Regions from separate parts of the Embleya sp. L77 genome, predicted to be linked through region 1. Evidence: riboswitches for the same ligand, from Rfam matches in the RefSeq annotation. Region 1 holds a riboswitch; the other holds the start of a gene.
What was found. A riboswitch is a leader RNA that binds a small molecule or an ion and turns the genes downstream of it on or off. The one in region 1 is predicted to bind FMN.
Positions count from the first base shown of each region.

Region 2: linked by a shared signal. The riboswitch ahead of ribD (bifunctional diaminohydroxyphosphoribosylaminopyrimidine deaminase/5-amino-6-(5-phosphoribosylamino)uracil reductase RibD) and the one ahead of ribB (3,4-dihydroxy-2-butanone-4-phosphate synthase) in region 1 are both predicted to bind FMN.

Region 1 is NZ_CM145710.1:1,123,722-1,139,059, reverse strand. It holds gene qcrB (cytochrome bc1 complex cytochrome b subunit) at 1-1,398, opposite strand, end outside; gene ACZOOI_RS35050 (LAETG motif-containing sortase-dependent surface protein) at 1,730-2,236, shown strand; gene ACZOOI_RS35045 (RNA polymerase sigma factor) at 2,555-3,034, shown strand; gene ACZOOI_RS35040 (hypothetical protein) at 3,031-3,540, shown strand; gene ACZOOI_RS35035 (helix-turn-helix domain-containing protein) at 3,783-4,112, shown strand; gene ACZOOI_RS35030 (hypothetical protein) at 4,109-4,612, shown strand; gene ACZOOI_RS35025 (GNAT family N-acetyltransferase) at 4,758-5,153, shown strand; gene ACZOOI_RS35020 (SigB/SigF/SigG family RNA polymerase sigma factor) at 5,403-6,317, shown strand; gene ribB (3,4-dihydroxy-2-butanone-4-phosphate synthase) at 6,412-7,083, opposite strand; FMN riboswitch at 7,336-7,466, opposite strand; gene ACZOOI_RS35010 (hypothetical protein) at 7,860-8,081, shown strand; gene ACZOOI_RS35005 (carboxylate-amine ligase) at 8,308-9,411, shown strand; gene lanL (class IV lanthionine synthetase LanL) at 9,568-12,312, shown strand; gene ACZOOI_RS34995 (hypothetical protein) at 12,266-12,400, shown strand; gene ACZOOI_RS34990 (lanthionine synthetase LanC family protein) at 12,483-13,583, shown strand; gene ACZOOI_RS34985 (NIPSNAP family protein) at 13,661-13,972, opposite strand; gene ACZOOI_RS34980 (GMC oxidoreductase) at 14,064-15,338, opposite strand, start outside.
Region 2 is NZ_CM145709.1:538,586-553,923, forward strand. It holds gene ACZOOI_RS02230 (PucR family transcriptional regulator) at 1-466, opposite strand, end outside; gene ACZOOI_RS02235 (AAA family ATPase) at 1,150-2,949, shown strand; gene ACZOOI_RS02240 (pyruvate dehydrogenase) at 3,056-4,798, shown strand; gene ACZOOI_RS02245 (PH domain-containing protein) at 4,803-5,267, opposite strand; gene hisG (ATP phosphoribosyltransferase) at 5,339-6,202, opposite strand; gene ACZOOI_RS02255 (phosphoribosyl-ATP diphosphatase) at 6,287-6,550, opposite strand; gene ribH (6,7-dimethyl-8-ribityllumazine synthase) at 6,619-7,110, opposite strand; gene ACZOOI_RS02265 (bifunctional 3,4-dihydroxy-2-butanone-4-phosphate synthase/GTP cyclohydrolase II) at 7,309-8,640, opposite strand; gene ACZOOI_RS02270 (nicotinamide mononucleotide transporter family protein) at 8,664-9,326, opposite strand; gene ACZOOI_RS02275 (riboflavin synthase) at 9,323-9,949, opposite strand; gene ribD (bifunctional diaminohydroxyphosphoribosylaminopyrimidine deaminase/5-amino-6-(5-phosphoribosylamino)uracil reductase RibD) at 9,953-11,029, opposite strand; FMN riboswitch at 11,192-11,338, opposite strand; gene rpe (ribulose-phosphate 3-epimerase) at 11,526-12,200, shown strand; gene ACZOOI_RS02290 (class I SAM-dependent methyltransferase) at 12,353-13,126, opposite strand; gene ACZOOI_RS02295 (hypothetical protein) at 13,261-14,022, opposite strand; gene ACZOOI_RS02300 (RsmB/NOP family class I SAM-dependent RNA methyltransferase) at 14,204-15,338, opposite strand, start outside.

The DNA.
Region 1 (15,338 bases):
CACGCCGGTCTCGCGACCGTGCAGGACCTTGTCCCGGTCGCGCCGCTGCAGACCCTTGCAGATCCGCACCGTGGCCAGATAGGCCAGGACCGGCCCGATCAGGAACGCGAAGCGGCCGACCCAGGTGATCGTGTTGATGGACAGGTGGAAGTGGGTGGCGATCACGTCGTTGCCGCCGCAGACCCACAACACGCCGTAGGCCACGATCCAGGCGACGCCCAGGCCGGTGCGGACCGGCATGTTGCGCGGGCGGTCCAGCAGGTGGTGCTCACGCTTGTCACCGGTGATCCAGGCCTCGATCCACGGGTAGGCGCCGATCAGGGTGAACAGCACACCGGGCAGGATCACGGTCGGGATCAGCACGTTGAAGCTGAGTGTGTGGCCCCCGATGTTCCATTCCCAGTTGGGCATGATGCGCAGCGCGCCCTCCAGGAAGCCGATGTACCAGTCCGGCTGCGAGCCCGCACTGATCTGACCCGGGTTGTAGGGACCGTACGCCCAGATCGGGTTGATCTGCACCATCCCGCCCAGCAGCGCGGTCACCCCGAACACCAGGAAGAAGAAGCCGCCGGCCTTGGCCGCGTAGACCGGCAGGAACGGCTGGCCGACCACGTTCTTCTCGCTCTTGCCCGGGCCGACGAACTGGGTGTGCTTCTGGTACCAGACCAGGGTCAGGTGCACGGTGACCAGGCCGACCATGATCGCCGGGACGAGCAGCACGTGGATGGTGAACAGGCGGGGCACGATGTCCTCGCCCGGGAACTCCCCGCCGAACAGGAAGAACTGCAGGTACGTGCCGACCAGCGGGATGGCCAGGATCACGCCCTCGGCGATCCGCAGACCGGTGCCGGAGAGCAGGTCGTCCGGGAGCGAGTAGCCGGTGAAGCCGTTCAGCATGGCCAGGATCAGCAGCAGGAAGCCGAACAGCCAGTTGATGTCCCGGGGTTTGCGGAACGCTCCGGTGAAGAAGATCCGGAACATGTGCACGAACAGGGCCGCGATGAAGATCAGCGCCGCCCAGTGGTGGATCTGACGGATCATCAGGCCGCCGCGCGTATCGAAGCTGATCTCCAGCGTCGAGGCGTACGCCTCGGACATGTGGATGCCCTGGAGCGGTACGTAGGAGCCGTCGTAGACGACCTGCTGCATGCTCGGCTTGAAGAACAGCGTCAGGAAGACGCCGGTCAACAGCAGCACGATGAAGCTGTACAGGGCGATCTCGCCGAGCATGAAGGTCCAGTGGTCCGGAAAGACCTTCCGCAGGTGGCGCTTGGCGGCGCCGTAGATGCCCAGTCGACTGTCGACGGCGTCGGCGAACCGCACGCCCGCGCCGTCCGGGACGGGCCGGTCGGTGTTCGCCCCGCCCTTGGCCGTGCGGGTCTGTTCCCCTGTGCTCATTCGCGACGTCCCTCTCGTTCGCGCGCCGTGCCGGCCGAGCCCGACCGCGGCATCCCTCGCGATCGGGCCCGGGCCGTACGCCCTCGAACATGTGACGTGTTCGGTCGGCCGGATGTGACTCGATCCGGGCCGTGCGACGGCGAATTCGGTGTGCTTCCGGTCACGTGCCGGGGTTCGGCCCGGTGCGCCGGCGACGGCATTCCCGGGGTCCGGCGAAAAAGTTCGCCGGGATCGGGAACCCGGCGCGGGGCCGCGCGTCTGGATGTCCGTCACTCGATGGTGGCGGCCTCCGTGTACACGGCGGCCCGTTCGATGCTCCACAAGGAGAACGGTGTTCATTCCTTCCCCACGCCTGCCGCGCCGCACGACCGCCTCGCCGCACGGCGGCCGGGTCCGGGCCGGGCGCGTGCTCGGCGCCGGCCTCGTACTCGCGGCCTCCGCCGTGCTGTTGCCGCAGAGCGCGGCCATGGCCGCGGACGCCCCGCCGGCGGGCGCGGCCCACGCCGCGGACGGCCGGGTTGTGCCCAGCACACCCCCGGCTCCCCGATCGCCTCAGGGCTCGGCGCCCGAGGCACGCACCCCCTCCGTGTCGCCGACCGCCCGCCCCGGCGACCCGACCGCGCCGCCGACCGCCCGCCCCGGCGACCCGACCGCGCCGCCGGCCGCCGACGGGCGGTCCGGTGGCAACCCGGCCACCCCGTCGGCGGTGCCGCCGCGCCTGGCCGAGACCGGCGGTGACGACAAGACCGCGCTGTACATCGGCGCAGCCGCGGGCCTGCTCCTGCTCGGTGGCGGTGCCGTCGTGCTCGGCCGGCGTCGCGGTCGTACCGCGACCTGATCGCTGCCCGGAACCGGCCGGTGTCCCGGGGACGTCGACGTCCCCGGGACACCGGCCGGCCACGGCACACCCGGCGTACGCGTCGCCGTCCGCATCCCGACCGGTGCTCGCCCACGTACGCCGCCGGTCCGCCCGGCGCCGACACCCCGTCGGTACGCACCCGAGGAGTTCACGGCCATCCAGGAATCCCACCTCCGGGTCCAGCACGACCCGAGTCCGGCCCACCCGGCGCCGCCCGCCGAGGGCACGTCGCCCCGCCGGCGTGCGTTCGGCCTGTTCCGTCGTCGGACCCGGGAGGCGGGCGAGCCGCCGCCGACCATGGCGCAGCTCTACCACGCGCACCGGATCCGCCTGGTGCGCCTGGCCACGCTGCTGGTGGACGACCAGGAGACCGCGGAGGACGTCGTGCAGGAGGCGTTCACGGCGGCCTTCCGCCGCTACGGCGCGCGCCTGGGCGAACTCGACGACCCACCCGCCTACCTGCGGCGCTGCGTGGTCAACGGCGCCCGATCGGTGCTGCGCCGACGGCGCACCGCCCGGGCCTGGATACCGCCGGTGCCGCCGCCGGTGGCCTCGCCCGAGGACGATGCGCTGCGGGCCGAACGCGACCGGCGGCTGCGGCACGCGCTGGGGCGATTGACCGGCAGGCAACGCGAGGTGCTGGTGCTGCGCTATTGGGAGAACCTCAGCGAGACCGAGATCGCCGGCACGCTGGGCATCCCGTCCGGCACCGTGAAATCCACCGCGAGCCGCGGGCTGACCGCGCTGCACCGGTTGCTTATGGAGGACGACGCGTGACCCGACACGGTGCCGAACCCCTGCGCTCGGGAACGCCCGAGCATGCCGCGCTGGAGGCCGAACTGCGCGACTGGATGGGCCGGCGGGCCGACGCGGTGACCCCCGAGACGCTGCGGACCCGGGACGTGCCGCTGCCGGCCGGGACGGTGCGCGGGCGCCGCGTCCCGCTGCGCCTGGCGCTGCCGGTGGCGGCGCTGGCCGTGGTCGCGGCCGGATGGGCGGTGCTCGGCTCGACCGCAGGCTCGGATGCCCCGCATCCGGTGCGGGTGCCGCCGGCCGCACCCGTTCCGCAGACCGACGCGCCGACGCCGAGCACCTCCACGCCCGCACCTCTCGCGACGGCGCCCTCGCCGGCGAGTGTGGCACCGGTGAATCCGTCGGCCGCCACGATCCCCCCGTCCGTACCTCCGCCCGACACCTCGCCCGACACGCCCCGGACCCCGAGCACCGACAACCCGAGGCGGACCTCGCCGCCCGCCGCCGGCGACGGCAGGCGCATCGGCTGAGCGATCGGACCCCGCCCCTCGGCGCGCGACCGAGAGTCCCCGGAGCCCGGTGGAGGTCCGCCGACCGGGCGGGTGACCCCGGGCATTCGCCGCACACCCATGCGAAGTCCCGCTCCGGCGCGGCGATTACGGGTCGTCGGCCCGGCGGCGCGTTCGGATGACGCGGCAACTTTCCCGCAGAGAGGGAAGGTTGTCCTTCTTCCGGACTACCGCTCCCGCAATCGGCGATCTACTCTGCGGAGATGACAGATGTTGCGCCTGGGGTGCGTGGGACCAGAACGGCGGAGCCGATACCCAACCGGGACACGGATACGGACACGGACGAACCGATCCGGATGATCGTGGTGCGCAACGTGCGCATGCTCGCGCGGCGGGACGGCTACACGGACGGCGCCATCGGCGAGGCGCTGGGCCACGGCCGGTCCTGGGCGTGGCGCCGATTCACCGGCGAACTGCCCTTCGACCTCAACGATGTGGAGCGCCTGGCCCAGCTGTTCCAGGTGGAACCGGCGCACCTGCTCGCCCCCGCCCACACGTGGGCTCCGGACCCGGCCCGAAGGGTTGTCTCATGAGCACCGACCGTCGCCCGAGCAGCCGGCGCAACCGAACCGACGCCAAGCACCGCACCGAACGGGTCGCCGCGCGCCCCGCCCGACACAACGACGGTGCCTCCGTACCGGCCATGTCCTCGGAGGTGATCGAGGCCGCGCTCTACCGCGCGGCCGAGGGCAGCCACTCGGCGCAGGCGACCACGTACATCCTCACCGAGGAGGGCTCGTTCGTACGCCGCCCCGAGCTGTACGCGGTCTGTCTGGACTGGTCCGACGACGGCCGCTACGCGGCGGTGCGCTGGCGCACGCTGCGCGAGGTGGTCACCGCCCCCGACGCGCCGTTCCCGCCGGGGGCGTTGCGCACGATGCTGCTGCTGTGTTGTTCGCTGCACGACGACGGCCCGGCGCCGCTGTCCCAACTGTCCCTGCTCGACTCGACCAACGCACGGATCGTGTCCCGGGGAATCCACATCGCCACCGGCGCCCTGCCCCTGCGTCAGGCCCTGGGCAACACACCGTGACCCGTCCGGCCGCGGGCACGGCCCGATGCGGTCCCCGGGCCGGCTCACCCTCGGAGGATGCGCGTGCCCGCCGCACGCCCTTCGCCGAGGGTGCCTTCGGGTGGCCCGCGCGACCCGCGTCCCGCGTGCTTCCCGGGCTTGCCGCATGACGGTCACCTTCGAGTGGCGCGGCGACTTCGACAACTCCGCCGTCAACGCGCTGCACGCCGAGGGGTTCGAGCACCCGCCGCTGGCGATCGACTGGCGAGCCCAGTTGCATCGGTACAGCCTGGGCTGGGTGTGCGCACGGCAGGACGATCGCCTGGTCGGCTTCGTCAACGTGGCCTGGGACGGGGGAGTGCACGCGTTCGTCCTGGACACCGTGGTCGCCCGGCGAAATCGCCGGAGCGGGATCGGGGCGGAGTTGATCGCGGTGGCGGTGCGCGAGGCCCGCGCCGCGAAGTGCGAGTGGTTGCACGTCGACTTCGAGGACGGCCTGCGCCGGTTCTACGTCGACGCGTGCGGTTTCAGACCGACGGACGCGGGCCTGATCCGGCTCTGAGCGCGGTCGCGCGACCCACCGCACCGGTGCACGGCCCCGCAGGCCACACGCCCCACGGGCGTACCTCCCCGCCTCGACCGTGGGGTGCCGCCGTCCTGCGCCGGATCGAGCCGGGCCGCCTCGTCGGGCGCGGGCGCGGCCGACCGCGGCGGGGCCCGGGGCGCGGCCCCGCACGGGGACGTGTGTATGGTGCATGGATCGGGTGTGCCGTGGACACCCGCCGCGCGAGACGTACCGGAAGGACGTGACATGACCGTTGGGATTGCGACCGACTCCCCGGCCGGCACCGCTCTCGTCGAGGAGACCGCCGGTGTCGCCGAGCCCGCCGGGGGCGAACCGCCCGCCGGCTCGGCCCTGTTCGCCCGGCCGGAACCGGGCGTCGAGGACGCGGACGGGCCGCCGACCGCGAGCGACACGCGGGCGATGTCCAGGGTGCTCTTCGACCGCCTGCAGGCGCTGGAGGAGGGCACGCCCGAACGCCAGTACGTGCGCAACACCCTGATCGAACTGAATCTCCCGCTGGTGCGTTTCGTGGCGGCCCGCTACCGCTCACGCCGGGAGGAGACGCAGGAGATCCTCCAGGTCGGCACGATCGGCCTGATCAAGGCGATCGACCGCTTCGACCCGGCCTTCGGATACGAGTTCCCCACGTTCGCGGTGCCCACCATCTCGGGCGAGATCAAGCGCTTCTTCCGGGACCACACCTGGGCCGTGCACGTCCCGCGCCGACTCCAGGAACTGCGCCTGGAACTCGCCGAGGCCCGGGACGCGTTCACCGCCGAGCACGATCGCGAACCCACCGCGGCCGAACTCGCCGCGCACCTGGACCTGGACGTCGCGCAGGTGACCGAGGGCCTGACCGCGGCGGCCGGATACACCGCCGACTCGCTGGACGCCCCCGCCGGCGACGACGGGCCCCTGCAGGCGCATGCGGCGCGGGCCTCGTTCGTCGATCCCGGCTTCGCCCGGGTCGAGGAACTGCACGCGCTCAAGCCGCTGATAGCCGCCCTCCCGGACCGCGAACGGACCATCCTGACGCTGCGCTTCGGCCGGGAACTGACCCAGTCGCAGATCGCCGAACGGCTCGGCATCTCCCAGATGCACGTCTCCCGGCTGCTCGGTCGCACCCTGGCCGGTCTGCGCACCGGCCTGCTCGCCGACTGACCCGCACGCGCCGAGGTCACCGCGGGCGGCACGGTCAGGCCCCGGCCGGGTCCCGGCCGGGACGCGAACACACCGCGCCCGGCCGGGGGGTTCGTCAGGCCAGGGCCGATCGCGCCTCGACCGTGCTGCGATACGCCGCCAGGTCACCCACCGAGATCAGATGCAGGTCCTCCCGTTCGGCCAGCGCGATCAGATCGCCCAGGCGTGCCATGCTCCAGTCCGCGAGCACCACTTCGCACATCGCGGTGACCCCGGACAACCCGGCGAGCCGGGACAGGTCCACCCCCGCCTCGGTGTGCCCGTCGCGTGCCAACACGCCGCCGGGCACCGCCCGGATCGGGAACACGTGGCCCGGGCGGCCCAGGTCGTCCGGCCGGGTCCCCGGGTCGGCCAACGCCCGGATGGTACGCGCCCGTTCGGCCGCGGAAATGCCGGTGGTGGCGCCCTCCTTCAGGTCTACCGACACGGTGAAAGCGGTCTCGTGCAGGCCGGTGTTCCGCGCCGTCATCGGCGGCAACTCCAGCCGGGTCAGCGCCTCGTCCGGCATGGCCACGCAGACCACCCCGGCGGTGTTCGCCAACATGAACCGCATGGCCGCCTCGGTCGTGTGCTCCGCGGCCACCATCAGGTCGCCCTCGTTCTCACGGGATTCGTCGTCGAAGACGATCACGAACGCCCCTCGGGCGAAGGCCTCGATCGCCCGAACCACCTTCTCCGGGCGCTCGTCCGTCGGGCCGGAGTGCTGCTCGTGGATCTGCTCTGTCATGCGTACTCTCCTGTGGTTTGCGCGACGACCGCACCCGAGGAGGGAATCGGCCGCACGCGTGGTTCTCGTGCCAAGGAGGGGCCGCCCCGGCGGGCAGGCGTCCTCGACGCATGCCACCGGGGACGGCCACGGTGTACGGGAGCATCCGGATCCGACAACGGCCCGTTCTCCCGTGCGCCGACGCCGTTCCGGGAGAGCGAGCACGTTCGGTCCGCGCTCGGGCAGCGCCCGACCGCGGGAATCGACGTGTCGCCGCGCACTGCCTTCCATCCGGACTTTCACCGTCGGTCCCGGAGTTTCACCGGGTCAACCGGCCGCCGGCTGCGGTCGGGTCGCGGACTGTCACCGCCGGTTCGGAATTGCACCGACCCCGGAGCGCGCGAACACTCACGGTGAGTCTTCCACGGTCGACGGCCGCACCGATACGTGTCCCGTATCACCAGCCTCCGGCCCCGTCGCCCGGACCGACCGACGGGTCGGTTGTTTCGGGCGGCCGCGGAAGTCGTACCCGCCCCGGGAATCGGGCGGCTGCGCGGCCCTCCCTACTTCCACGGCCCGCCGGAGCCGCCCGCGTCGGCCAGGTCGGAGCACCGTATGCGAGCACCGCCCGACGCCGGGCGTCACCCGCGCGGCCCAGGGGCCCGACCGGGGATTCTCCCTGCTCGGGCGCCCTCGGACGCCGGATCGACCCGGGACCGGCGGCCCCTGGGAGTGCAGGGTGGGCCGGCAGCGGATTACATGGTGAGGTCGATGGATCTCACGACACGGGAGCGGACATGCACGTGATGAGAGCGGTCCAGGACGCACAGAGCGTGGTGTGGCACGCGATGGAGAGCGAGGACGTCGCGTTGTGCGGCGTGACTCTGCCGCCCGGTCGGGACGTGGACGGCACCCGCCGAAGGGAGACGTTCTGCGTCCCCTGTATGAGCGAGGTCGAGCGGACCATGCACCCCGTCGACAGTTCCGACGACCGCGCGGACGAGGGGACACCGGTCTGACCCGTGACAAGCCCTGGGGGCGCCGCGCCGGCGGCGCCCCCAGGCATGATGCGGACCGAACGTTCTCGGGCCGGTGGTGCGCCGCGGGCGGGCGCCCCGTCGATGGACACGGTTCCAAGGAGTGCGCGATGGTGCGTGCGATTCCGGGGCGCGCGGTGGCCCCCGTACCGCGTTCGACAGGCCGCGGATCCGCGTTCGGCGCGGGCACCGTGGTCGGTGTCCGGGCGTGATCACCTTCGGGGTCGAGGAGGAGTACCTCCTCGTGAATCCCGCCGACGGCCGCCCGATGCCGGTCGCCGAGGCGGTCCGGGCGGCGGTGGACCTGCAGCCGGCGGTGTCCGGCGGCGAGGTCCAGCCCGAGTTGTTGCAGGTGCAGGTCGAGGTGGCGACGCCGGTGTGCGCGACCCTCGACGAGGTCGGCGGGCACCTGCTGCGGCTGCGCCACTCGGTGGCCGTGGCGGCCGAACAGGCGGGATGCCGGCTCGTCGCCTCGGGTACCGCACCCTTCGGCCCCGACACCCCGATCGGAATCACCGACGACGCGCGCTATCGCCTGCTGCACTCGGACGCCCCGCGCCTGGTCGACGAGATGTTCATCAACGGTATGCACGTACACGTCGCCGTGCCCGACCGGGACGCGGGCGTGACCGTGCTCAATCGGCTGCGCCCCTGGTTGCCCCTACTGGTCGCGATGGCCGCGAACTCGCCGCTGTGGGAGGGCGGCGACACCGGCTTCGCGAGTTGGCGCACCATCGTCTTCGGCCGCTGGTCGATCACCGGGGTGCCGCCCCACTTCGTCGACGCGGCCGACTACGACCGCCGGATCGAGAATCTGCTGACCGCGGGCGTCCTGCGCGACCGGGCCAGGGTCTACTGGCAGGTCCGGCTCTCCGATCGCTACCCCACCGTCGAGATCCGTGCCATGGACGTGCAACTGCGGGCCGAGGACGCGGTGATGCTCGCCGGGCTGGTCCGGGCCCTGGTCACCCAGGTGCTGCGGGACGCGACGGCCGGGCAACTCTCGCCCCCACCCGCACCCGAGTTCGTCTCGGCGGCCCAGTGGCACGCCGCGCGGCACGGCCTGACCGATGCGCTGATCGACCCGCACGCACCGCGCCGGCTCAAGGCCGGTGAACTGGTGGGCCGGCTGATGGAGTACGTCGCCCCGGCGCTGGCGGACACCGGGGACGCCCGCCAGATCGACGCGCTGGTGCATCGACTGCTGCGGGAGGGAACGGGGGCCGATCGACAGCGGGAGGCATTCCGGCGCGGCGGCCGGGACGCGCTGCTGGGCCTGTTGGTGTCCGAGTCGATGTCCACGCACGGATGAACGCGCAGCGCGGTCCTCCCGGGCAAGTCGCGGCGGCGGGGCTCGGGCACGGCAGGGAGCGGCGCGGGTCGGGCGCGGAGTGCGTACGGCATTCGGGTGATATATCGGGGTCGGACTCTGGTCGGGACCCGGGCGCGGTGGGACGCTGGGCCGGTGATGTCGAGCTACCGGTTGTTGGTTGCACGGGTGTTGACCGAGACGAACCGCACCGACTCATGGCGGGTATGGCACGGCGATCCCTGGTGCATGGTGTCGCCTCCCGGGCACGTACGACGGCGCCAGGGTTGGAAGTTGCACCTGTCGGCCACCGCCCGATCCGCGCCGGACGTGTTGGAGCGCGCGGCCCGGGTTCTCGTCGCCCACGGCTGTGCGTTCAAGTTCGCGGCCGATCCGGACGTCGCCGCCGAGCTGAACGCGGTCCGGGCCGCCCGGGCCCGGTCCGGAAAATTCATCACCGCCTATCCGGCCGACGACGAGCAACTGGTGCTGCTCGCCGCCGAGTTGCATGCGGCGACCGAGGGTCTGCCGGGGCCGGCCATTCTCTCGGACCGGCGCTATCGGCCGGGCAGCGTGGTGCACTACCGGTTCGGCTGCTTCGCCCGCCCTCGCGAACTCAACGACGAGGGCTTCTACGAGGGCCGAGTGCAGGCACCCGACGGCACGTCGGAGCCGGACCGCCGCGAGGCCTGGTTCTCCCCGCCGCCCTGGGCGGTGGACCCGCTGGCCGTGCCGGGCCCGCGGCACTTCGGGCGGCGGCGCGGCGACTCGGTCCTGCTCGCGGGCCGCTATCGGGTCCGCGAGGCGATCCGGCATTCCAACCGGGGCGGGGTCTACCGGGCACGCGACGAGCGCACCGGCGAACAGGTCCTGATCAAGGAGGCCCGTCCGCACGTCGGAGCCGGGCCCGACGGGCGCGACGCCCGGGACTGGTTGCGGCACGAGGCACAGGTGTTGACCCGCCTCGCGCCGCGCCGGATCGCACCCGAGCCGCGCGAGGTGTTCGACAGCGGCGGGCACGTCTTCCTGGTCGAGGAGCTGATCGAGGGCATCAGCCTGACCCGATGGACCGCGGACCGACTGGAGCGCCGACACGGCGACGACGGCCGGATCCCGGTCGCGGCAGGTTGGGAACTGGCCCGCGAACTCACCCGGTTGCTGGCCAGGGTGCACGCCGAGTCGCTGGTGCTGCGGGACTTCAAGCCGGGCAACGTGATGATGACGCCCAAGGACTGCCCGATGCTGGTGGACCTGGAGAGCGCGGTCGCGGTCGGGAGCAGGGTTCCGGTGGTCGGCACCCGCGGCTTCACCGCTCCCGAATACCTGGGCGCGGCCGGATCCGAACGGGCCGCCCCGGCGGCGGACTTCGCGGCGGACTGCTTCAGTCTGGGCGCCACCCTGCTCCAGGTCGGCGCCGGGATCAACCCCGTGCTGGCCGCCGAGAGCGCACCCGCGCGGCCCGTCGGCGAGCGGATCGCCGCGATCGTCGCAGCCGCCGCGCCCGCGTTGCCGATGTTGCGGGCCCTGGCCCCGTTGATCGTCGGGCTCACCGGCGAGGTCGCCCGGCGATGGACGCTGGAACAGGCCGCCGACTTCCTGCGGGCGGAACCCGACCCGACCCGACCGCTCGGGATCCGGCCGCCCGTCCCGGCCGATCCCGACCGCCTGCTGACGGACGGGCCGGCCCACCTGGCGGACACGATGGACCCGGACGCCGAGTATCTTTGGCCCGCCCCGCGCTCGTTGCCGGACGGCGATCCGTGCAACGTGCAACTCGGCGCGGCCGGTGTGCTCGCGGTGTTGGACCGGGCCGTGCGGTGCGGCCGGCGCGACGCGGAGCCGGCGCTGCGCACCGCCGCGTGCTGGCTCGATCGCCGGTTGACCCGACCGGACCGGGTGCTGCCCGGGCTGTACTTCGGGCGCTCCGGCACGGCGTGGGCGCTGTACGAGGCGGCCCGAACGCTGGCCGACGACGCGTTGGCGGAGCGCGCGGTGGCCTACGCCCTGGCCATCCCGCTGACCGGCACCAACCCCGACGTGTGCCATGGCCTGGCCGGGGCGGGCACGGCCCAGTTGCACCTGTGGCACGCCACCGGTGACCGGCGGTTCGCCGAGCGGGCCGGGCAGTGCGCGGACGCCGTGCTGCGATTGCTCGCGACCGCCGAGGGCGGGGTGGACTGGCCGGTGGGTCCCGAAGCGCGCGCCGAGTTGGCCGGATCGGCGCTGTACGGTTTCGGCCACGGAGTGGCCGGCAACGCGACGTTCCTGCTGTCGGCGGGCCGGGACCTGGACCGGCCCGAGCTGATCGACATCGCGGTCGGCGGTGCGCACGCGCTCGCGGCGGTCGCCGATCGGCGCGGGGGCGTGGTGATGTGGCCGAAGGGCCCCGGGCGTACCGAGCGACCGGGACTGGACTTCTGGTGCAACGGCACATCCGGCGTCGGCACGTTCCTAATCCGGCTGTGGCAGGTCACCGGCACAGAGCGCTGGCTGGACCTGGCCGAGGGGGCGGCACGCGCGGTGTACGCGGATCGCTGGCGGATCGGGCCCGGCTCGTGCCATGGCGTGGCCGGCAACGCCGAGTTGCTGCTCGATCTGTACGCGGCCACCGGGGACGAGCGGCACCGGTCCCGGGCGCACGAACTCGGCGGCTGCATCGCGGTGCGCGCCGCCCACCGGCACGGCCGATGGCTCGTCCCGGACGACACGATGCGCGAGATGTGCGCCGCGTACGGCGTCGGGATGGCCGGCGTGTTGGATTTCCTGCTCCGCCTGGTACACGGCGGACCTCGTTCGTGGCTGGTCGACCGGCCGGCCACCGGGCACGACCAAGACCCCCGGAAAGGGGAGATGAGGCATGGAGAGCTCCGTTCTGGAACTTCAGGAACTGCCGGAGACCGATGAACAGCAGGACCTCGAACCGATGATGTGTTGCGACACCGGTCACCACAGCTACGAGTGGACCGACCTGTGCGTGGCGGCACTCGACTGATCGACTGTCAGGGGTTTCGTGCGGGTGGCCCGGCCACCCGCACGGAACGTCCGGTGGTCCCCGGGCATCGACGGGGCTCTCAGTGGTGAAGCCACGTGCCGGGTCCGACGTGTGGACGTCGGCGGTGTCGGGGCCGATCGCGGTCGCCGCGCTGGAGCGGGTCGCGCTGCTGGCCGGGCGACCGGCGGCCACGCCGCGACGGGTGCGGCACGACCTGGGCGGCGGGGGTGCCGGGTTGGCCGTGGTGTGCCGGCAGTTGGATCGGTGGCGGCCCGGTCGGGGGTGGGACGCGATGGCCGAGAGCTGGTTGGCGGCGGCGGACGCGGGCGCCGACCGGCCGCAGGTCACCGCGTCCGGTCTGTTCGGCGGCCTGGGCGGCCCGGTGTTCGCCGGCTGGGTGCTCGGACACGAGCGGCCGATGGCCGCGGCGGCCGGACGGTCCGGCGGCGAGCCGTGCGGCGGGCGCGAACTCGACCTGATCTCCGGCCTCACCGGGACCTGTACGAACCTGCTGGGTCGCGCCGCCGAGCCCGCCGCCGGGGCGGCGCTGCGCGCGGGGCTCGCCGTGTTGTGCCGGTCCGCCGAGCCGGGGGAGTGGGCGGAACCGGGTCTTGCGCACGGCATCGCCGGTCCGCTGGCCCTGCTGTCGCTGGCGCACGCCGCGGACGTGCGGGTGAGTGGACAGCGCGCCGCGATCGAGCGCATGGCCGGCCTGCTCGGCGAGTACCGGCGGGACGACGCGTGGGGGCCCGACTGGTCGGCCGGCAGCGCCGACGCCCGCTCCGTACACGGCTCCTGGTGTGCGGGTGCGCCCGGCATCGCGCGGGCGCTGTGGTTGGCCGGGAATGCCCTGGACGACGCCGCGATGCGCACCCTGGCGGTCGACGCGCTGGTGGCCGTGCTTGCCCGGCCGACCCGGCAGCGGTTGGTCGACCGGGCGCCGGGCCTTTGTCACGGACTCGCCGGGCTGCTCCAGATCACCGTGCGTTTCGCGCACGACACGGGCGACGCGATGCTGCGGGCCGCGGCCACGCGGCTGACCGAGGAACTGCTCGTGCGCCACCCGACGCCCGCAGACGCGGGCCCGGGCCTGCTGGAGGGTGCCGGCGGGGTGATCCTCGCGTTGCTGGCCGCCACCACGGCGACACCGCCACTGTGGGACCGGGCCTTGCTGCTCGGATAGGGCGTGTCACCGATTCGCCGCCGAGCACCACGACGCGGGATCGACGACACGCTCCGGGGGCCCGGTGCCCGGTGGGTTCAGGAACCGTTGTCGAGGGGGCGGAGGAAGCGGCGTTCGTAGCGCTTGATGCAGCCGGTGTCGCGGGCCAGTCGGATGGCCGCCTGGCAGTCGGGGTCGGTGGCGCTGTCGGTGCGGTACTGCTCGTACGTGGCGAAACTGGGGAAGGAGAAGAGCGCGTAGGCGATGTCGCTGTCGCCCTCGCTGGGCAGGAAGTAGCCGTGGTGCGTGCCGCCGAAGCGGTTGACCAGGCCCACCCAGCGGCGACCGTACTCCTCGAAGTCGGCCAGCTTGTCGGCGTCGATCTCGTACTTGAGATGAATGGTGATCACGCCCACATGATGCAGTGTCGCGACTCGCGCCGCGAGCACGGCCCGGGGGCCGCCGACCCGGTGCGGGGTCGGCGACCCGATCGGGGCGGGGTCACAGGTCGGTGGCGATGATCTTCTCGATGTTGCGTTCGGCGAGGGCGGTGATGGTGACGAAGGGGTTGACGCTGGTGTTTCCCGGGATCAGTGCGCCGTCGATCACGTACAGGCCGGAATATCCGTGCAGACGCCCGTAGTTGTCGGTGGCCTTGGTCAACACCGCGCCGCCGAGCGGGTGGTACGTGAGGTGGTCGCCCCAGATCTTGTACGCGCCGAAGAGGTCGGTCCGATAGATCGTCCCCTCCTTCGCGTTGATCTTGTCGAAGATGGTCTTGGCCATGTCGATCGAGGGCTGCTTCCAGGCGGCCTGCCAGTTCAGCTCGACCTTGCCGGTCGCGGCGTTCCAGGAGAACCGGGCCCGGTTGGGGTTCTTGGTGATCGACAGGTAGAACGAGGCGTAGGTCTCGATGCCGGTGGGCAGCGGGGCGACCTCGGCGAACGCGCCGCCGGCGTTCCAGTTGTCGATGCCGCCGGTGGGAATGGACGCCTGGAGGGAACCGGTGGGATCCCACATGTGGTTGGCGCGCCCGCACATCACGTTGCCGTTGTCCCCCCAGCCCTGGCCGATCTCGGCGTTGAGGTTGGGCAGCGCGCCGGTGGCCTTGAGCCGGACCAGCAGTTTGCTGGTGCCGACGCTGCCGGCGGCGAAGAAGACCTTGTCGGCGGTGACGGTCTTGGTGAGCGTGGTGGCGCCGGTGGTGTCGATCTGGTCGATCGTCACGGTGTAGCCGCCGCCGGCCGCGGGGGAGACCGAAGTGACCTTGTGCAGCGCGGAGATGGTGACCCGACCGGTCTCCTTGATGCGGGCGAGGTAGGTCTTCTGCAGCGACTTCTTGCCGTAGTTGTTGCCGTAGAGGATCTCGCCGGCCAGCGCGGACTTGGGGACGGCGCCGGCGGCCTCCTGCTTCATGTAGTCCCAGTCGTACACGGTGGGTACGAAGACGAACGGGAAGCCGGCGCGCTGGGCATGCTTGCGGCCGACTCGGGCGTATTGGTAACAGGCGGTGCTCTCGAACCAGGCCGGGTCGATGGTGGCCGCCCCGAGCCCGGCGTTGGCGCGCGGGTAGTAAGTGTTGTACATCTCGTCGGCGTCGACCGAGGGGAGGATGGCGCCGAAGTTCTCCCGCTTGGGCGTGACCGCCATGCCGCCGTTGACCAGTGAGCCGCCGCCGACGCCTCGGCCCTGGTAGACGGTGATGCCGGCGAACTCCTCGGCGTCCAGGATGCCGGTGTACTTGGGGATGGCCCGGTCGATCGGGAAGCCGAGGAA
Region 2 (15,338 bases), on a different replicon from region 1:
GACCGCTCGGCAGCACCGTCCACCCGGTGAGGTCGGTGCTGCGTCCGGTCAGCAGGTCGCGCATCAGGTCGCTGCGGTACTTGGCGTCCGATGCGGCCCGGGCGAGCCGACCCGTGAGCCCGACCGCGGTCTCCACGATCGGCCGCCCGGCCGGGCGCGGGACCTTCGCCGGGGTGGGGGCCAGGGCGCCCGCCGCACCCGCGGCCGAACCGGACGCCGGGCGCGGGTCCTCGCCCGGCTCCCACGCCGTCGACGCGCCCGCCACCCGGGCCCTCGGCAACGACGCCGGGTCGGGCGCGCTCGCCCCACCGCCGACCGCCTTGCGGCGCCGGGGCGGCAGCCGGCGTGGGGCCGCGCCGGCCACCACCGCACGCGCGGTACCGGTCCCGCCGCCACTGTTGTCACCGGGACGAAGCGGTGGTTCGCCCCCCGTTGCCGTTCCGCCCGAGTCCCCGTGGTTGCCCATATACCGACCGTAGCGTCACGAACACGCGCACGTCAGCACCGCGGAGAGCGCGCGGGCAGTGCACCCCCGGAGTGCGCGGGGCGCACGATCCCGGTGCGACGCCCCTCTCGGTGGGATCGCATTCCGTCCGGAGATTTCCCGGCGTGGCGTGCTTGACCGTTGTGTCCGGATCGCCATAGCTTGCGGTCCAGCGGCAGTGCCGAATCACTCCCCGGCCCCGCATCGAGACGAAGCCTCCGGTCGTTCCCCCGCGGCCGGGGGCTTCCTCGCGTCCCGCCGGTCGGATCGCCGTCCGCCCCTTGGCGTTTCGGGCTCCGACACACCACCGCCCGCCCCCGGGAGCGGCACCTCACCACCCCAAATGCCGTTCGCCCCTCGGATTGCCGGGCCCCGCTCGGTACGATGCGCGGGGACGAACGCGTGGCGACGCGGACACCATCCGTGACCGCCGCGTACGAGCCGGCGTGACGGGCAGCGGAACGGGAGAGGCTCTAAGGGGCGTCGCCGATCGGGCGGAATGGACGCACCGGGATTCATCGGCAGCGGGCCGACATCCTCTCGAAGTCCCCTCGGGGACACGGGCACGCGGAGAGGACCGGCCGGGGGAAGGGGGGTCCACCGTGGGACACACCGAACGTGGCGCACGCACCGGAAGTCCGGCCGAACTGGCCTGGTTGCGCGGCATGGACGCCTACGTCGCCGGCGAATACGGCCAGGCGGAGGTGCAGTTCCGGGCCGCGGTCGAGGCCGACCCGGGCATGGCCGACGCATGGCTGGGGCTGCATGCGCTCAAAGTGGAGGTGGCCACCGCCGTGGTAGCCATGCACACCCATCGAGAACGCTTCGGCGAGCAGCGCGCGAAATACGGCCGGCCGCTCAACTCCTGGTACTGGCTGGGCTGGTGGGTGCAACTGGTCCTGGAGACCCCGCGCGACCTGGCCCTGGCCCACGCATCACACTGGTTGGACGGGCGCCACCTGCCCGAGTTGGACGCGGCACTGGCCCTGTGCCCACCCGCCGAACAGGACGCGGCCACCCGGTTCCTGCTCGCCTGCCGGGCCTATCTGGGCAAGGACTGGCAACAACTGCTCCGGCACACCGCGGGGTTGGACGACGACGCCCTGCTGGGCGTGGAGGCGGGCCTGTTCGCCGGCATGGCCCGGGTCCGCCTGGGCCTGTACGCCAAGGCCGAACAGGTGCTCGCCACCGCCCTGGTGCGCTGCCGCTCGGAGCACCCGCAGCGCAAGGAGTTGCGCTACTGGCTCGCCCGCGCGTACGAGGAGACCGGCCGCACCCCGGCCGCGCTGCCGCTGTATCGGGCCGTGCACCAGGCGGACCCCTCGTTCATGGACACCGCCGCCCGACTGTCCTCGCTGGCGGCCGGCGAACCGCTGGACGAGTACGGCGGGATGACCGCGCGCCTGGCCGGGCCCGTGGTCGGCCGAGGCCCGCTCCCGGACGTGCTGCCGCCGATACCCGCGACCGCTCCCCCGCCCGCCGGCCCGCCGCCCGCCGCCGAGATCGAGCGCGAGCCGGACCCGACCCCGGACGGCGACGACCTCGACCCGCGGCCCGACGCGGACGTGCGGGCGGCCGGCCGATCCGCGCCGATGCGCCCGGCCGCCGCGCCCGAGGAACTCGCGCTGGTGCTGGCCGAATTGGAGTCGATGGTCGGCCTGGAACCGGTCAAGCGGCAGGTGCGCGCGTTGTCCGCGCAGATGCGGATGGCCCGGCTGCGCGAGGCCCAGGGCCTGCCCGCGCAGGCTCCCAAGCGGCATTTCGTCTTCTCCGGCCCCTCCGGTACCGGCAAGACCACCGTCGCCCGGCTGCTCGGCCGGGTCTTCGCCGCGCTGGGCCTGCTGGAGAGCGACCGCCTGGTCGAGGCGCAGCGCTCCGACCTGGTCGGCGAGTACCTGGGCCAGACCGCGGTCAAGACCAGCGAGTTGATCGACTCGGCACTGGGCGGCGTGCTGTTCGTGGACGAGGCGTACGGCCTGACCAACGTCGGCTACTCCAAGGGCGACGCGTACGGCGACGAGGCGCTCCAGGTGCTGCTCAAGCGGGCCGAGGACGACCGGGACCGACTGGTGATCATCCTGGCCGGCTATCCGGAGGGCATGGACCGGCTGCTCACCTCGAATCCGGGCCTGATGTCGCGGTTCACCACCCGGGTCGAGTTCCCGTCCTACGGCGCCGAGGACCTGGCCCGGATCGCCGAGGTGATGGCGGCCGGCGGCGGCGACACGTGGGACGAGGACGCGGCGGCCGAGTTGCGCAGCATCACCGGCCACGTGCGCGAGCAGGGCTGGATCGACGAACTGGGCAACGCCCGCTTCGTCCGCACCCTGTACGAGAAGTGCTGCATGTATCGCGACGTGCGCCTGGTCGAGCTGCCGGACGGCCCGGACCTGGCCGAGCTGACCACGCTGCGCCTGTCCGACCTGTTCCAGGCGTACGGGGATCTGGCGGACGGCCGGGGATAGCCCGGCGACGCACGGGTAGGGCTATCCGATCATCGCTTTCTTGCCGGTGGCCGGGCGCGGCAGGCACCCGCCGGGTCGCCGGTCGAGCAGGACGGAAGGGTCTCCCGTGGCCAAGCAGAGCGTCGCCGAGCAGTTCGTGGACATCCTCGCCCAGGCGGGGGTGCGCCGGTTGTACGGCGTGGTGGGCGACAGCCTCAACCCGATCGTGGACGCCGTGCGGCGCAATGCCGCGATCGATTGGGTGCACGTGCGGCACGAGGAGGTGGCCGCGTTCGCCGCGGGTGCGGAGGCGCAGCTGACCGGTCGACTGGCCGCGTGTGCGGGCAGTTGCGGCCCGGGCAACCTGCACCTGATCAACGGGCTGTTCGACGCGCACCGCTCGCACGCCCCGGTGCTGGCGCTCGCGTCGCACATCCCCAGCGGCGAGATCGGCACCGGATTCTTCCAGGAGACGCACCCCGAACGACTGTTCGTCGAGTGCAGCCACTACAGCGAGATGATCGGCACGCCCGAGCAGATGCCCCGGGTGCTCCAGTCGGCGATCCAGCACGCGGTGGGCCTGGGCGGAGTCTCGGTGGTCACCCTTCCGGGTGATGTCGCGGATCGGCCCGCGCCGGAGCGGGCCCACCAGTTGGCGCTGCCCACGGCGCTGCCGGCGGTACGCCCGGGCGACGCGGACCTGGCCACGCTGGCCCGGATGGTCGACGAGGCCGCGCGGGTCACCCTGTTCTGCGGCGCGGGCACGGCCGGCGCGCACGAGGAGGTGATGGCGTTCGCCGACCGGATCAACGCACCGGTGGGCCACGCGCTGCGCGGCAAGGAGCACATCCAGTACGACAACCCGTTCGATGTGGGCATGTCCGGGCTGCTGGGCTACGGCGCCGCGTACGAGGCGATGCACGAGGCGGACCTGCTGATCCTGCTGGGCACCGACTTCCCGTACAACGCGTTCCTGCCGCAGGACGTGGCCACCGTGCAGGTGGACGTGCGCCCGGAGCATCTGGGCCGGCGGACCACCCTCGACCTGGCGGTGTGGGGCGATGTCCGCGAGACGCTGCGGGCGCTGACCCCGATGGTGCGGGCCAAGACCGACCGCCGGTTCCTGGACCGCATGCTCCGCAAGCACGCGGACGCCCTCGAAGGGGTGGTGAAGGCGTACACCCGCAAGGTGGAGAAGCATGTGCCCATCCACCCGGAGTACGTCGCCTCGATCCTGGACGAGGAGGCCGCCGAAGACGCGATCTTCACCGTCGACACCGGCATGTGCAACGTGTGGGCGGCGCGCTATCTGACCCCGAACGGGCGACGCCGGGTGATCGGTTCGTTCTCGCACGGCTCGATGGCCAACGCGCTGCCGCAGGCGATCGGCGCGCAGTTCCTGGACCTGGACCGGCAGGTGGTGTCGATGTCCGGCGACGGCGGCTTCTCGATGCTGATGGGTGATCTGCTGACCCTGGTGCAGTCCGACCTGCCGGTGAAGATCGTGCTGTTCGACAACTCTTCGCTGGGCATGGTCGAGTTGGAGATGATGGTCGCCGGACTCGAACCGTTCGGGACGACGAACAAGAACCCGGACTTCGCCGCGATCGCGCGGGCGGCGGGTGCGTTCGGGGTGCGGGTGGAAAAGCCGAAGCAGGTCCGCGGTGCGCTGCGGGACGCGTTCGCCCACAAGGGCCCGGCGCTGGTCGACATCGTCACCGACCCCAATGCGCTGTCCATCCCGCCGAAGATCACCGCCGGGCAGATCCAGGGCTTCGCCCTGAGCGCGGGGCGGACCGTCCTCAGCGGCGGCGTCGGCCGCATGGTCCAGATGGCCCGGTCGAACCTGCGCAACGTGCCGAGGCCGTAGCCGTTCAGCGCACGTCGGGGGCGGCGCCGTACTTCTCCGCCAGCGAGCGCAGTTCCCGTGCGGCGGTGATCGCCTCGGCCTTGCCGTTGGAGGTCTGGATGCCCATCACCGGCAGGGTGTCCCCGTTGGACATGTCGATGTAGACCCACGGGTCGCCCTGGCGCAGGTACACCCGGACGATCTGGGCCCACTCCAGATGGGTGGTGCGCAGCAGGTTGACCACGGTCACCCCGCCGGCCGCCGCGACCACCTTCGGTCGGCCGAGCATGATCATCGCGGCGAGACCGAGCACCCCGGTGCACGCGACGCCGAGCCGCGAGCCGAGCCCCCAGCCGCCCTTCTCCGGAAGCATCACCGCCAGCACGCAGAGCCCGACCAGGATGACCGCGCCGAGCACGGCGGTGATGAGCCGACTGCGCTTGGCGTACCAGGTGCGCGGGAGGTCGGCGGCGGGGGTGGGGGCGCTCATGGTGGGACGGTTCTCCGGGGGAAAGAGGGTGATCGGTCCGCCGTCGCAGGCGACGGCGGACCGATCGGGTGTCAGAGGCGGCAGGCGTGGATGCCGGTGACCAGGATCGCGCGGGCGCCGATCTCCCACAGGTCGTCCATGATCTGCTGGGCGTTCTTGCGCGGGACCATCGCGCGCACCGCGACCCAGCCCTCGTTGTGCAGCGGGCTGACCGTGGGCGACTCCAGGCCCGGGGTCAGCGTGACCGCCGCCTCCACCCGCTCGACCCGGATGTCGTAGTCCATCATCACGTAGCTGCGCGCGACCAGGACGCCCTGGAGCCGGCGCACCAGCTGTTCCAGCGCGGGCGAGGTCTCCGCGCCGGCGCGGCGGATCAGCACCGCCTCCGAGCGCAGGATCGGCTCGCCGAACACCTCCAGGCCCGCCTGCGCGAGGGTGGTGCCGGTCTCCACGACGTCGGCGATCACGTCGGCGACGCCCAGCTGGATCGCGGTCTCCACCGCGCCGTCCAGCTTGACCAGCGCGGCGGCCTCGATGCCGTTGTCGGCGAAGTCGCGCTCGACGATGCCGATGTAGGAGGACGCCACCCGCAGTCCGGCCAGGCCCTTCTTGCCCTGCCCGGCCAGCTCGCGCGCCAGTGTGGCGGGCGCGGCATAGCGGAACGTGGCCGGGGCCAGCCCCAGTTGCAGGATCTCCTCGGCCTCGGCGCCCGAGTCCATCAACAGGTCGCGCCCGGTGATGCCGGCGTCGAGCCGGCCGGAGCCGACGTAGATGGCGATGTCGCGCGGGCGCAGGAAGAAGAACTCGACGTTGTTGTCGGGGTCGGTGAGGACCAGTTCCTTGGAGTGCTTGCGCTGGCGGTAGCCGGCCTCATGCAGCATCGCCGACGCAGGCTCGGAGAGGGAACCCTTGTTGGGGACGGCGATGCGCAGCATGAAATGACCCTTCGGGATGTGCCGAACGAGGTTGCGGGTACGACGGCGTCCCCGGCCCGGGCGACGGGCCGGGGACGGCGGTCGTCACAGGTGAGCGTATACGTCCTTCAGCGAGATGCCGCGAGCGACCATCATCACCTGGAGGTGGTAGAGGAGCTGGGAGATCTCCTCGGCGGTGCGGTCGGCACCCTCGTGCTCGGCGGCCATCCACACTTCGGCGGCCTCCTCGACGACCTTCTTGCCGATCGTGTGCACGCCGGCGGTGACGAGCTCGACCGTGCGCGAGCCCTCCTGGCCCGAGGCCGCCTTGGCCTGCAGCTCGTCGAAAAGCTGTTCAAACGTCTTCATGGTGCCCATCGCGTGGTTGTGGGTGGCGTGGCGCGAACGACCTGTCCGTGCGTCTGCGGGTGCGTCGATCAGGCCGAACGCCGCGGTTCGGAGAGCGTACGCAACACCATCGCCGTCGCGACGGCCGCCTCCACCGCTTCGCGGCCCTTGTCCTCGCGCGAGCCGGACAGGCCGGCCCGGTCCAGCGCCTGCTCCTCGGTGTCGCAGGTGAGCACCCCGAAGCCGACGGGCACACCGGTGTCCAGCGCGACCCGGGTCAGGCCGTCGGTGGCGGCCGAGCACACGTACTCGAAGTGCGGGGTGCCGCCGCGGATCACCACGCCGAGTGCGATCACCGCGTCGTGACCGCTTCCGGCCAGCGCCTTGGCCAGCACGGGCAGTTCGAACGCGCCGGGGGCGCGGATCAGCGTGGGTTCGTTGATGCCCAGCTCGCTCAGGGCCTTGAGGGCCCCGTCCACGAGCCCGTCCATCACGGTCGTGTGCCACTGCGCGGCGACCACGCCCACGCGCAGGTCACGGCAGCCCTCGACGGTCAGTTTCGGGGCTCCTGCGCCACTCATGTCTGTCGGTGTCCTTCGGCTGGAACGGCTGAAATCCTGGATTGGGTATGCGGTATGCGGGGGTGGAGTACGACGAATCGAGCTCCGGTGCGGTGCAGTGGGGTCCGACGGGTCGAGCAGGTTCGAGCGGATCGAACCTATCGGCGCGGCGGGGACGGTGCCGCGCGCGTGTCACCGGTACGGGTGAGGCCGATCGGGTCAGGCGGTGCTGACCGCGTGGCCCTTCGCGTCGACGACCTCGGCGACCTCGCCGACCGAGGGCGCGGTCGCGGCCTCGTCGTCGGGGTCCAGCCAGGGCAGGTCGTGCCCCATCCGGTCACGCTTGGTCAGCAGGTAGCGCAGGTTGTCCGCGGTCGCGTGCACCGGCAGCGCGACCCGGCCGGTGATCTCCAGGCCGTAGCCCTCCAACCCGGCGCGCTTGGCCGGGTTGTTGGTGAGCAGGCGCATCGAGCGCACGCCCAGGTCGACCAGGATCTGCGCGCCGGTGCCGTAGTCGCGGGCGTCGGCGGGCAGGCCCAGTTCCAGGTTGGCGTCCACCGTGTCGTGGCCGGCGTCCTGGAGTTGGTAGGCCTGGAGCTTGTGGATCAGCCCGATGCCCCGACCCTCGTGGCCGCGCATGTACAACACCACGCCCCGGCCCTCGGTGGTGACCCGCTCCAGCGCGGCCTGCAACTGCGGGCCGCAGTCGCAGCGCAGCGAGCCGAACACGTCGCCGGTCAGGCACTCGGAGTGCACCCGCACCAGCACGTCCTCGCCGTCGCCGAGGTCGCCCGCCACCAGCGCGATGTGCTCGACGCCGTCGGCGGTGCTGCGGTAGCCGATCGCCCGGAACGTGCCGTGCGCGGTGGGCAGCCGGGTCTCGGCGGCCCGCTCGATGGTGCGTTCGGTGCGCCGGCGGTAGGCGATCAGGTCGGCGATGGTGACGATCTTGAGGCCGTGCTCACGGGCGAACGGGACGAGCTGCGGCAGCCGGGCCATCGTGCCGTCGTCGTTGACCACCTCGCAGATCACGCCGACCGGCGCCAGTCCGGCCAGTTCGGCCAGGTCCACGGCCGCCTCGGTGTGCCCGGGGCGGACCAGCACGCCGCCCTCGACCGCACGCAGCGGGAAGACGTGGCCGGGCCGGGTCAGCTCGGTGGGCACCGTGTTCGGATCGGCCAACAGGCGCACGGTGTGGGTGCGGTCGGCCGCCGAGATGCCGGTGTCGACGCCGTCCTTGGCGTCCACCGAGACCGAGTAGGCGGTGCCCTTGCGGTCCTCGTTGACGGCGGTCATCGGGGGCAGCTTGAGCCGGTCCAGGTCGGCGCCGCGCATCGGCACGCAGACCACGCCCGAGGAATAGCGGATCATGAACGCCATCAGCGCCTGCGTGGCCAGCTCGCCGGCGAAGATCAGGTCGCCCTCGTTCTCCCGGTCCTCGTCGTCGACGACCACGATCGCCTCGCCGGCGGCCATCGCCTTGATCGCGTCCTCGATGGTGTCGAGCACCAAGGGCGCCTCCGGCGCCGCCTTCTGTGCCGGCACCTCGATGTCCGTGTTTTCGCTGCTGGTCTTCACGCCGTTGCCCCTTCCAGGTGCCGATCTGCCCCACGGGCAGCCCCGTTGTCCCGGTACCGCCGGGAGCGGTTCCACCAGTCGACGAGCCCGGCCACGCACATCACGAAGAAGACGCCGTAGACCAGTCCGCTGAACACCAGGCCGTGCTGCACGGCGAGCGGCACGCCCACCATGTCCACCGCGATCCACACCAGCCAGAACTCGAACAGGCCGCGGGCCTGGGCGAGCATCGCCACGACCGAGCCGACGAAGATGTACGCGTCCGGCCACGGCGCCCACGAGATGCCGGTGTGTTCGAGCAGCAGTGCGAAGCCGACGGTGCCGGCCGCCATCAGCGCGACCAGCACGATCCGCTCGTGGATGGTCCCGAAGCGGATCTCCACCTCGCCGGTGTCGCGCCGACCGCGGGCCCAGCGCCACCAGCCGTAGCCGGCCGCGATGATGATGACGACGTTGCGCATCGCGCTGCCGCCCAGGTGCACCGAGGTGTTGGCGGCGATCAGCAGCGCCGCGCCGAGGATCTGTACGGGCCACGCCCACAGGTTGCGGCGCAGCGCGAGCCACACGGTGGCCAGCGAGGCGATCTGGCCGAGCAGGTCGGACCACGGCACCGGCTTGTCGGCGACGGTGAACGCGGCGTCGTTGAGCCAGCCGATCACGATGCCCTCCCCTGTGTACCGAGCCCGTGTGTGCCCAGCCGTTCGACGTACTTGGCGATGATGTCGACCTCGAGGTTGACCGGGTCGCCGACCGTCTTGACGCCCAGCGTGGTCAGCGCGAGGGTGGTCGGGATCAGGCTGACGGTGAAGCTCGCGTCGTGGGCCTGCACGACGGTGAGGCTGATGCCGTCCACGGTGATCGAGCCCTTGTCCACCACGTAGCGGGCCAGGTGCGCGGGCAGCGCGATCTCCACGACCTCCCACTCCTCGCCGGGCGTGCGGGCGAGGATCTCGCCGGTGCCGTCGACGTGGCCCTGCACGAGGTGGCCGCCCAGGCGACCGCCGAGCACCATCGGGCGCTCCAGGTTGACCCGTGCGCCCGTGGTGAGCGCGCCCAGGCTCGACTTGTCCAGGGTCTCCTGCATCACGTCGGCGGTGAAGGTCGCCTCGACCGGATCGACCTTGTCGTCCACGACGGTCAGACACACCCCGTTGACGGCGATCGAGTCGCCGTGCCGGGCACCGGTGGTGACGACCGGGCCGCGGATGGTGATCCGGGCCGAGTCGGTCAGCCGCTCGATGGCCACGATCTCGCCGAGTTCCTCAACGATTCCGGTGAACATGCGTCAGGACTCCTTCGTTCGGCCGGCGGGTTCCGGCCGGGGGCGGGCGGTGATGCGAATGTCGGTGCCGAGGCGGGCGACGTCGTCGACGTCCAGTCGCAACACCTCGGAGATGGTGCCGATTCCGGCCGGACCCAGGGCGGTGGGTCCGGCGCCGAGCAGGGCCGGGGCGAGATAGCCCACGACGGTGTCGATCAGGCCGGCCGCGGCGAACGCACCGGCCAGGGTCGGGCCGCCTTCGAGCAGCACGGCGCGCACGTCGCGCGCGTACAGCTCCTTCAGCAGCGCGGGCAGGTCCAGGCCGGCGTCGGCGCGGGGTATGCGCAGCACGGCGGCCTCGGGCAGGTGGGCGGCGTCCGCGTCGGGGCCGACCGCGATCAGGGTGGGTGCCGCGTCGTCCAGGACCCGGGCGGTCGCCGGGGTGCGGGCGTGCGTGTCCACGATCACCCGCAGCGGCTGCCGGGCGCCGGGCACGTCGCGTACGGCCAGGTGCGGGTCGTCGGCGAGCAGCGTGCCGGAGCCGGCCAGCACCGCGTCCACGCTCGCCCGCAGGGTGTGGACGTCGGCGCGCGAGGCCGCGGAGGTGATCCAGCGGCTGCTGCCGTCGGCGGCGGCGCTGCGGCCGTCCAGGGTGGCCGCGTACTTCCAGGTCACGTGCGGGCGGCCGAGTCGGGTCGCGGTCAGCCAGGCCCGGTTGCCCGCCTCGGCCTCGGCGGCGAGCAGGCCGCCCTCCGCGTCGATGCCCGCCGCGCGCAGCACCGCGCCGCCGCCGGCCGCGGCCGGGTTCGGGTCGGCGACCGCGTAGCGCACCCGGCGGATGCCGGCGTCGATCAGGGCCTGGGTGCACGGGCCGGTGCGGCCGGTGTGCGAGCAGGGTTCGAGGGTGACGAAGGCGGTGCCGCCGCGGGCCGCGGACCCCGCCGCGCGCAGTGCCTCGACCTCGGCGTGCGGGGCGCCGGCGCGGGTGTGGAAGCCCTCGCCGACCACGGTGTCGTCCGGGCCGAGCACGACGCAGCCGACCACGGGATTGGGGCTGGTGTGGCCGAGCGCGCGGCTCGCCAGCGAGATGGCGCGGCGCATGGCGGTGGTCTCGTCGACCGGCCGGGCGGTGTTGCCCTTCACCTTGTGCCTCCTCGCGTTGCGACGCGGGGCACCGGGGTGCTTTCGGGCAGAACGGCACGACGAATCGACGGGCGGGGATGCCGGCGCACCGTGGGTACGCGGACATGCCGCAGTCGCTCGCCGCGCGCTGCCTCCCATCCGGACTTTGACCGTCGGTACCGGAATTCCACCGGTTCAGCCGGCCGTCGCTCCACGTGATGTGGGGCGTCGACCGGGTCGCGGACTGTAACCGCCGGTTCGGATTTTCACCGACCCCGGAGCGCGCGTACGTGACTTTCGTACACCTCGAAGTGTGCCACGACGGCCGACAACGTTGACCTTGGCCAACCTGTGCCGTCCGTCACGGTGCGTTCGTATACCCGAACGCGACTGCGGCGTGGATGATCTGACGTATCGTCAGCTCGACGGTCGAGGCGGTGCCGAAGGACTGCCCCGACGATGAGATTCTGTGCGCATGACCGTGCAGATCAATCCGAGCATCCTGTCCGCCGACTTCGCCCGCCTCGCCGACGAGGTGGCGCAGGTGCGCAACGCCGACTGGCTCCACGTGGATGTCATGGACAACCACTTCGTCCCGAACCTGACCATCGGCCTGCCCGTGGTCGAGAGCCTGATCAAGGCCACCGAAACGCCGATCGACATGCACCTGATGATCGAGGACCCGGACCGCTGGGCACCCGCCTACGCCGAGGCCGGCGCGGGCAGCGTGACCTTCCACGTCGAGGCCGCGACCGCCCCGATCAAGCTCGCCCGGGACCTGCGGGCCAAGGGCGCACGGGCCTCGATGGCGCTGCGGCCGGCCACGCCGATCGAGCCGTACGAGGATCTGCTGCCGGAGCTGGACATGCTCCTGGTGATGACCGTCGAGCCGGGTTTCGGCGGGCAGAGCTTCCTGGACGTCATGCTGCCGAAGATCCGCCGCACCCGGCAGTTGATCGCCAAGCACGGCCTGCAGATGTGGCTCCAGGTGGACGGCGGGGTGTCCGCGAAGACCATCGAGATGTGCGCGGAGGCCGGCGCGGACGTGTTCGTGGCCGGGTCGGCGGTGTTCGACGGCCGCGATCCCGGTGCGGCGGTGGACAGGCTGCGCGCGTTGGCCACCGGGGCCGCGGGGCGCTGCGCTCACTAGGGCGGGATTGCTTTGCCCACCCGCCCGCCCGTTGCGCTGGGTGAGCAGGCTGCGGTTGCCCGGGCTCGGGGGCGGGGCTGATCGGGGCCCTGGGGCTTCGTCACAACGAGTGAAGCCGGGGCCTCTCGTCGTCCTCGCCGGGGCGGGAGGCCTCAGGTCGTCGCGGACCAGATCGTCCAGTGGTCGGTTTCCTGGATCGGGCCCTCGGCCGGGAGCCTGGCCCGGATGTAGGCCGCCGGCTCGGCGAGTTGGTCGTCGGTGAGGTCGTGCAGGATCGACCGGCCGGTACGGGCCGTCAGGTCGGCGACCACCTCGCGGGCGTCGGCGTACTCGCGGCGCGTCTCGGCCAGCGCGCTGGTACGCACCGCGCCGAAGCCGGCCTCGCCCAGGGCCGCCGTCACGGCCTCGGCGGTGGGGCGTCGGGCCGCTTCGATGTCGAGCAGGGCGGGGAACCGCTCGAAGAACCATCCGCGCAGGTGGGTCGGTGTGCCGGGGCGGGTGACATCGGCCGGGGTGCGGTCCTGGACGATCAGCGTGCCGCCGGGCGCGAGCAGTCGGCGGGCCTCGCGAAAGCAGCCGGCGAGGTCGTCGAGGTGGTGGATCAGGGCCCGCTCGAAGACGATGTCGGCCGCGCCGTCCGGCAGGCCGGTGGCGTACGCGTCGCCCTGGTGGAAGGACAACCCCGGCCGCTCCCCCGCCCGCTCCCGGGCGCCGGACAGGATCGTGGCGGAGAAGTCCACCCCGATCGCGCTCGCCGCGCCCAGATCCAGCCACGCCGTCGTGTACACCCCGCCTCCGCAGCCCACGTCCACCACGCGCGCGCCGGCCGGGGGGACCAGGTCGCGAACCAGGCGCGCCCAGTCCTCGCCGGCGGTGCGCCGGGCGTAGGTGAGCCGGTTGGCGGGGCTGTGGAAGTCGATGAGCATGGTCGCCCTCCCTGTCGAGGCTTCGTTCGTCCGCCCTGTTTTTCGTTCGTTCGCTCCGGGGCCGGCTCGCCGGCTTCTATCTTGACATCAAGATACTTGAACGCGAGAGGGTTCCCCAAGGCGTCCTCGGCGGTTCACGGGAGGCGGGTGGTCTCGCGTGGCCGGGCGCGATGACCGGCGGGCGCCGGTGGTCGGGCCCGGGGTGTGTGGCGGCGCTGCCAGGCCAGGTATGCGCCGGTGCACAGTGTGACGCCGGTCATCGCGGCGATGTGCTCGCGGCCGGCCAGGTTCGGCTTGACCACCACCTCGGCGGTCATCAGCAGCCACACGCCGGCGAACAGGATCGGCGCGCGGCGCACCATCGCGATGCACACCACCAGGCCGACCACCGCGGCCGAGGGGCCGGTGTCCAGGATGTCGCCGTGCCGGGCGTCGATGCCGAGCAGGTGGTCCGGACCGAGCCCGACCATCACCCGCGCGGCCAGCGTGCCGCACAGCGTGGCCACGTAGGCGATCACCAGCGTGCGGCGTGCACCCAGGTCGAGTTCGGCCAGCCCGAACAGGACGAGCACCTGGATCAGCGCACCCCACACCGGCAGGTCCGGTGCGGGCACGACCAGCGAGACGGGCGTGCGCAGCAGCGCCAGAGGGAGCGGAATGCCCGCGCTCACCCCGCCCAGCGCACGCACCACGTCGCCGCCCCACGCGGTGCGCCAGGCGAACCAGAAGCCGAGGGTCAGCAGCACCGTGCACATGGTGAGCGGGATCGCCGACAGGCCGTGCGCACGCAGCTCGCGCACCGGAACCGCGGTGAGCCGACTCCACTCGCCGCGCACCGCTCCCCCCGTGCGGGCGAGCGGGCCGGGGCGCGGGGTGGTGCGGGCGAGCGTGGACATGGGTACGGCGGCTCCTGCGGTGGTCGGCCGGCGGTCGCCCTCGGATCTCTCGGATCCGAGGAACGACCGATGCGGCCGAGCCCGAAGTGACGACCACCCTCGCCGTTATGCCCCGCTTGGCGGGAATCCAGCCGCTTTTCACCCCGTCCGTGCGGGTGATCGCGTCGTGCGTGCGGGTGATTCAGCCGGTACGACGAAGCAGCGCGAGGTACATCGCGTCGGTGCCGTGCAGGTGCGGCCACAGTTGTACGTCCGGGCCGGTGCCCAGGTGCGGCACACCCGGGAACAGCGGTCGGGCGTCGACCAACTCGGCCTCGCCCGCGCGCAGGATGTCGTCCACCACCACGCGCGTCTCCGCCGGATGCGGCGAGCACGTGACGTACGCGATCACTCCGCCGGGCCGGGCGGCGGCCACCGCGGTGCGCAGCAACGCGCGCTGCAACTCGCCCAGTTCGGGAATGTCCTCGGGCTTGCGGCGCCAGCGCGACTCGGGTCGGCGGCGCAGCGCGCCCAGGCCGCTGCACGGCACGTCGGCGATCACCCGGTCGAAGCTGCCGGGTCGCCACGCGGGTCGGGTGCCGTCGGCGGTGATCACCTGATGGTGGGTCAGATGCCCGATCGCGTTGCGGACCAGGCGGGCGCGGTGGTGCCGGCGCTCGACCGCGAGCAGCGACACGTCGCGCCCGGTGGCGATCGCGGCGAGCAGGCCGGCCTTGCCGCCGGGGCCCGCGCACAGGTCCAGCCAGCGGCTCTCGGCGCCCTCGACCTCGGCCTCGGCCAGTGCGGCGGCGACCAGTTGGCTGCCCTCGTCCTGGACCGCGGCCCGGCCGTCGCGGATCGCCTTGATCCCGGCCGGGTCGCCCTCGGGAAGGGTGGCCGCGTACGGCGACCAGCGGCCGGGGGTCGCGCCCGCCTCGTACAGTTCGGCGAGTTCGACCCGGCCCGGGCGGGCGACCAGGGAGATCGTCGGGGCGATGTTGTCGGCGGCCAACAGCGCCTCCATCGCGGCGCGGTCGTGCGGGTTGCCGCGCGCGCCCAAGGCGTCCCACAGGGCCTGCACGATCCAGCGGGGGTGCGAGTGCAGGACCGCGAGGTGGCCCTCGGGGTCGTCGTCGTAGGGCGGCGCGATCTGCCGCAGCCAGGTGTCCAGGTCCTGCTTGGAGACCCGGCGCAGGATCGCGTTGACGAACTTGGCACGACCGTCGCCGAGCACCGCGCGGGCCAGTTCCACGGTGGCCGAGACGGCGGCGTGTACGGGGGTGCGCATGCTCAGCAGCTGGTGTACGCCGAGCGCGAGCACGTCCAGGACCGGCGGG